DNA from 2 places in the Rahnella sp. BIGb0236 genome. Region 2 is predicted to be linked to the other one. Evidence: predicted binding sites of a transcription regulator. Region 2 holds the regulator's gene; the other holds the start of a gene.
What was found. The regulator LexA, encoded in region 2, represses DNA repair genes until DNA is damaged. The targets are predictions, from matches to a motif close to TNCTGTATGTACATACAGNA.

Region 1: uvrB (excinuclease ABC subunit UvrB) is a predicted target of LexA. The motif match lies at 1,584-1,603, and genes of this name have one in related genera.

Annotation. Positions count from the first base shown of each region.
Region 1 is NZ_SOAO01000002.1:279,447-282,872, forward strand. Features, by position in the region: gene uvrB (excinuclease ABC subunit UvrB) at 1-1,458, opposite strand, end outside; gene EDF78_RS04780 (ATP-binding cassette domain-containing protein) at 2,449-3,159, shown strand; gene bioD (dethiobiotin synthase) at 3,164-3,426, opposite strand, start outside.
Region 2 is NZ_SOAO01000010.1:156,990-160,415, reverse strand. Features, by position in the region: gene plsB (glycerol-3-phosphate 1-O-acyltransferase PlsB) at 1-462, opposite strand, end outside; gene EDF78_RS18940 (diacylglycerol kinase) at 593-961, shown strand; gene lexA (transcriptional repressor LexA) at 1,081-1,689, shown strand; gene dinF (MATE family efflux transporter DinF) at 1,993-3,348, shown strand.

The DNA.
Region 1 (3,426 bases), on a different contig from region 2:
CACACGCTCGACGGTATCGATGTCAGAGTGCAGGTAACGCACCTTCTCGCCGTGTTCTTCCAGATACTCGGTCAAATCCTCGGCCATGCGTTTGGTCAGCGTGGTGACCAGCACACGCTCGTTAATTGCCACGCGTTTGCGGATTTCAGACAGCAGATCATCGACCTGTGTACTCACCGGCCGGACTTCGATCAGCGGATCCAGCAGACCGGTCGGACGCACCACCTGATCAACCACATCGTCACCGGATTTCTCCAGCTCGTATTTCCCCGGCGTGGCCGAGACGTAAATACTTTGCGGTGCCAGCGCTTCGAATTCCTCAAAGCGCATCGGACGGTTATCCAGCGCCGAAGGCAGACGGAATCCATATTCCACCAGTGTTTCTTTACGCGAGCGGTCGCCTTTGTACATGCCGCCGATTTGGGGAATGGTCACGTGCGATTCGTCGACAATCAGCAGGCCGTCGGCAGGCAGATAATCAAACAGGGTCGGTGGCGGCTCGCCCGGCCCACGGCCGGACAGATAGCGCGAGTAGTTTTCGATACCGGAGCAATACCCCAGCTCGTTCATCATCTCGAGATCAAACTGCGTACGCTGGCTGATGCGCTGCTCTTCCAGCAGTTTATTATTCGCCAGCAGCACCTTGCGGCGGTCGGCCAGTTCAACTTTGATCTCTTCCATCGCCTGCACGATACGTTCGCGTGGCGTGACGTAGTGCGTTTTCGGGTAGATGGTGAAACGCGGCACTTCATGCTGTACCTGACCGGTCAGCGGATCAAACAGTGACAGGCGTTCGACTTCCTGATCGAATAACTCGATGCGCAGCGCCAGATCGTCGGATTCGGCCGGGAAGACGTCAATGACTTCGCCACGCACGCGGAAGGTACTGCGCTGAAACGCCTGATCGTTACGGGCATATTGCAGCTCTGCCAGACGGCGCAGGATGGAACGCTGATCAATAATCATCCCTTTGGTCAGGTGCAGCATCATTTTCAGATACAGGTCCGGATCGCCCAGACCGTAGATGGCAGAAACCGACGCCACCACGATGACATCGCGGCGTTCCAGCAGGGCTTTAGTGGCAGAAAGACGCATCTGTTCGATATGTTCGTTCACAGACGCATCTTTTTCGATAAAGGTATCTGAGCTCGGGACATATGCCTCGGGCTGATAATAATCGTAGTAAGAGACAAAATACTCGACGGCGTTTTCCGGGAAGAACTCTTTCATCTCGCCGTATAGCTGTGCCGCCAGCGTTTTATTTGGCGCAAGAACCATCGTCGGACGGTTGAGGTCTGCAATGACATTCGCCACCGTAAAGGTCTTGCCTGACCCGGTTACCCCCAGCAGTGTCTGGTGCGCCAGTCCGTTCTCCAGCCCTTCTTCCAGACGGCGTATCGCCTCAGGCTGATCACCTGATGGTTTAAATTCGGAATGCAGTTTGAACTCTTTACTCATGACGGGCTACCTGACTGAAGTGGGAACGTATAAGGCCGTGCGCGCTGAATGTGTGAACAGTTTGCGGAAAAACAGTATGAAAGACTTCGCGATTTTTGCCAGCCTTGATTTAACGCCGACTATAATACTGTATATAAAACCAGCTTCCAATGAATAAAAACGGCGGCGCATTTAACCGGTTGCTGCAACTGCACTTTTTTAGTGTGAATAAGAATACGCATTCTCACCATCAGCGCCCATTTTTGCCCGGATTTTTCCTTTCACTCACTTTCTGACCACAGCTTGACGAAGTTTGACACAACGATGACGAACGAATTACCCCTGTATTGCTTTTAACTAACTCATTGATTAAAAACAACATCATCAAAAAGCTGCGAATACGGGCAAACTGAGCGCAACCCGCATGCTGACTCGTCTGTAGCAACTTTTCTTACTCTCATGCACAAGGTTATCCACAGGAATAGTGGATAAGTCTCAGCACGCCCCGCGCTGCGGGAGTTGGTAAAAAAGCGCATTTTGCTTCTTCCGGGGCTGAGAGGGCTTTTTTAGTTATTTTTTATCTTTTTTATCTCCTTATTTATGCCTATTTTGCCTAGATTTCCGGGCTGATGTTTCTTGCAAAACCCAAAAGTGCATCTCAGCAGGATTTTTCAGCTTCCTGAATGCCCAAACCTTGCACCAAAATCAGCGAGTCCGGCACTGCCGAAGTGCAGTTTTGTTTTTACCTGGATTTCCGTGAATCACAAAATCCTGACAATACTCATGAATAATCCTAAATCATCCCTGCGCCGCCTGTTAACAGCTCTGTAACCTCGTTTTTTATCACCGTCTGGTAAAACTTGGCCTGAGAGTTGCAAATTCACTCTTTGAAGAGATTTGGTGAAGGATTCCCCTGTAGATCGCGCGTACAGCGGAACATAAATGTCAGAAACATGACAGTGGCCGTCAAAATGTTGTCCGGTGAAAAGCTCCATGAGGGAGGTATGCCTGATGTTAAGTGTAAAATCCGTTAATCAGTACTATGGGCAAAAACATATTCTGTGGGATATCAATCTCGAACTGTATCGCGGTCAGTGTACGTGCCTGATCGGCCGTAACGGCGTGGGAAAAACCACGCTGGTTAACTGCATCATGGGGCATCTGCCGGTGAAAAGCGGCGCGATCTCCTGGCAGTCACGGGATGAAGAGCCGCAAAGCCTGCTGAACCTGCCGGTGGAAAGTCGTGCGCAAATTGGCATTGGCTATGTGCCACAGGGGCGGCAGATTTTTTCGCAGATGAGTGTGGATGAAAACCTGCAAATCGCCATGATGGCCAGCCGGAATAAAACCCGTCGCGTGCCGGAAGAGGTGTATGACCTGTTTCCGACATTAAAGGAGATGGGGGCGCGTAAAGCGGGGGAACTGGATGAAAGCCAGCAGCAGCAACTGGCGATCAGCCGGGCGCTGGTTCAGGAGCCGGAACTGCTGATTCTGGATGAACCGACCGAGCACACCAGCGCGTCGATGGCGGCGAACATGGGCAATATCATTCACCGCCTGAACCGGGATCTCGGCCTGACCTTATTGCTGGTGGGTCATAAATTGCCGTTTATCCGCAGCGTCGCCGACCGGTTTTGTCTGGTCGATGGCGGACGCAACATCGCGCAGGGCACGCTGGCACAGCTCGACGACACGTTAGTCAAAAATTATCTGACCGTCTGACGTCTCACGCGGTGAGACGTTCGAGATCCAGATACTGACCGAGATTAACGTCCGTTCCGGCGTTCAGGTACGGGATCTCGCCCAGCAGCGGCGCGGGCAGCATGCGCGTGAGCGTCGCCATGTATGCCTGATGATGCTTCCCCGTTTCCTGCACGTCGTTGGCGATCCAGCCTGCTAACGTCAGCCCGCTATTTGCGATGGCCTGCGCCGTCAGCACCGCGTGGTTGATACAACCGAGGCGCATCCCGACCACCAGCACCACCGGTA
Region 2 (3,426 bases):
GAAGAATTTCTGAATGCCGTTCAGCACGCGCAAATGTGGCGTATCGTCCTGTCCTTCACGACCCGGCGCACGGCCAAACATCACCGACACCGGCAACATCTGAATGTCTAACTCCGGATTATTGCGGTGTAAGTCCAGATAATCGTGGAACAGTTTTACCGATTCCTGCTTTGGCGTGTAATACGAGAAGACACGCGGCCCTTCGGCAATGAAAACGTGGCTTGGCAGCAGGGTTCCGTCGATTTCTAACGGGATCAGGGGATCGGGCAGATTCTGCGCCAGACATTGCGCACGCAACGTCAGCAAATCGGCTTTGGAGTTATAAGGCAATACGTACAGAATTGGCCGCGTCGGGTCTAAATGCAACTCGGTAACGGGATCTGAAGGTATGACCTTGCTCTTTACCAGCAATGAGAGTGGTAAATTCAATAATGTGTAATAAAGTCTACGCCAACCTGACATAAAAACGTGAAGCCTCTTGTTAGCCATTTCGCCGCAAGGATACCAGAAAGATCCGTGGAGATCTGTGGTCATATAAAAGCTAAAATACGGCACACTTTTAAGGACAACCCTTCAAGGATCAGTACCCCAAATGGCGAATCAAGTCACTGGATTTACCCGAATTTATAAAGCGGCTGGCTATTCCTGGAAAGGATTGAAAGCCGCATGGCAAAACGAAGCGGCTTTTCGCCAGGAAGCCAGTGTGGCTATCCCGTTAATTTTATTATCATTCTGGTGCGATGTCAGCAGCATAGAACGCATTCTGCTGATTGGCTCAGTGGTGTTGGTGTGCGTCACCGAACTGCTCAACAGCGCGGTGGAATGTGCGATTGACCGCATCGGCCCTGAATTTCACGTACTGTCAGGCCGCGCCAAAGATATCGGCTCCGCTGCCGTACTGCTGACCATCATATTGGCGATTTTTGTCTGGGTCAGCATCTTTTGGCCGCGATGGTTCTGATTTGGAATCTGCATTCCAGGAATCACCGTTATGCCCTGTTTTTATTCAATCTTAGGTTTTCATTGGCCGTTTAGCTGTATATACTCACAGCAAGACTGTATAAACAACCAGGGGGCGGAATGAAAGCTTTAACGACCAGACAACAAGAGGTCTATGACCTTATTCGCGATCATATCTCCACCACCGGTATGCCACCCACCCGCGCAGAGATTGCGTCACGTCTGGGGTTTCGTTCTCCCAATGCGGCGGAAGAGCATCTGAAAGCGCTGGCACGTAAGGGCGTTATCGAGATTGTCTCCGGTGCGTCACGTGGCATCCGCCTGCTGATGGAAGAAGAAGAAGGTTTACCGCTGATCGGCCGTGTGGCTGCCGGTGAACCGCTTCTGGCTCAGCAACATATTGAAGGCCATTATCAGGTCGATCCGGCGATGTTTAAGCCGAGCGCCGATTTCCTGCTGCGCGTCAGCGGTATGTCGATGCGTGATATCGGTATCCTCGACGGTGATTTACTGGCCGTGCATAAAACGCAGGATGTGCGTAACGGTCAGGTCGTTGTGGCCCGCATTGATGACGAAGTCACCGTGAAACGCCTGAAAAAACAGGGCAGCGTGGTGCAGTTATTGCCTGAAAATAGCGAGTTCCAGCCGATTGTGGTGGATTTGCGCGAGCAGAATTTCAGCATAGAAGGGTTAGCCGTAGGCGTCATCCGCAATGGCAACTGGATTTGATCTTCGTACTTCGAGCTATCTCTTCGTTGGCTGCCTTCGCGACCCCCGGTCACATACTGGTGTATGCTCCCGGTGTTCGCTCAGTTGCCGCCTTGATATAACTCGAATTACTCGCTCAAATTCGTGAGCCAGATGCTTCGATTTAGCGTCTGGTCTCGATAGTATCGAATATAGTTGAATAGGGATGGCGGCCGCCTCCGGCATTCATTTGAATTCAAAGAGAAAGCATTTTCTCTCATCGTCGCCCCTTTCGGGGCGATGTCATTTACAGGCATAACCTGAACCTCCGGCATGAGATTCTCTATGCAACATCATTCCCTGCGACAAAAATTCCAAAACACCTTTCTAAGTCCTGCCGATAAAGCACTGTGGATGCTGGCGTTGCCGATGATTTTTTCCAATATCACGGTGCCGTTGCTCGGGCTGGTGGATACCGCAGTGATCGGCCATCTCGACAGCCCGGATTATCTCGGCGGTGTGGCTGTCGGTTCTATGATCACCACTTTCCTCTTTATGCTGCTGTTGTTTCTGCGCATGAGCACCACCGGCATGACCGCGCAGGCGCTCGGCGCGAAAGACAATCAGCTGCTGGCGCGCGCCTTCGTACAGCCTTTTCTTCTGGCCGTGCTGGCCGGTGCCATCATTGTGTTATTCCGCCATCCGCTGATGGAACTGGCATTTCACATTGTCGGCGGTAGCCAGCCGGTACTGGAACAGGCGAGGTTGTTTATTGAAATCCGCTGGTTCAGTGCGCCGGCATCGCTGGCCAATCTGGTGATCCTCGGCTGGCTGCTGGGGATTCAGTATGTGCGCGGGCCCGTGATCCTGCTGATTGCCGGGAATCTGCTTAATATCATTCTGGATCTGTGGCTGGTGATCGGGCTGGGCTGGAACGTGCGTGGTGCCGCCATGGCGACCGCCAGTTCGGAGTATTTCACCCTGCTGATCGGATTGTATTTTGTCTGGCGGGTGATGAAACAACGCGGTATTACCGGTGAAGAAATCACCTCTGCATGGCGCGGTAACCTGCGTCGTCTGCTGGGGCTTAACCGCGACATCATGCTGCGGTCATTGCTGCTCCAGCTTTGCTTTGCCTCACTGACTATTCTGGGCGCGCGGCTGGGCAGTCACGTCGTGGCGGTGAACGCGGTGCTGATGAATCTGCTGACGTTTACCGCTTTTGCGCTGGATGGTTTTGCCTACGCCATTGAAGCGCATTCCGGTGAGGCGTTCGGTGCCCGTAACCGCGAAAAACTGCTGGATGTCTGGCACGCCGCGTGTCGTCAGGCCGGGCTGGTCGCCCTGTTTTTCGCGCTGGTTTATGCCCTGGCGGGTGACGCGATCATTAACGCGCTGACGTCCTTACCTGAGCTGCGTGAGCTGGCTGACCATTATCTCGGCTGGCAGATCATCCTGCCTCTGGTGGCCGTCTGGTGCTATTTGCTGGATGGTATGTTCATAGGCGCAACGCGCGGGCGGGATATGCGTAACAGCATGCTGGTGGCGGCGCTGGGATACGGTCTGACACTGTTCACCTTACCGCTGCTGGGTAACCATGCCCTGTGGCTGGCACTGATGGTGTTTCTGGGGCTGCGGGGGCTGTCGCTGGGCTGGATATGGCGTCGTTACTGGCGGCATGACACCTGGTTTACGTCCTGAACGGGGTGATTTTTCCGCATTTTTCAAAGGCATAAACCCCGACGTGTCGTTATTTTCTGCTTTGGATTAATCCTAATA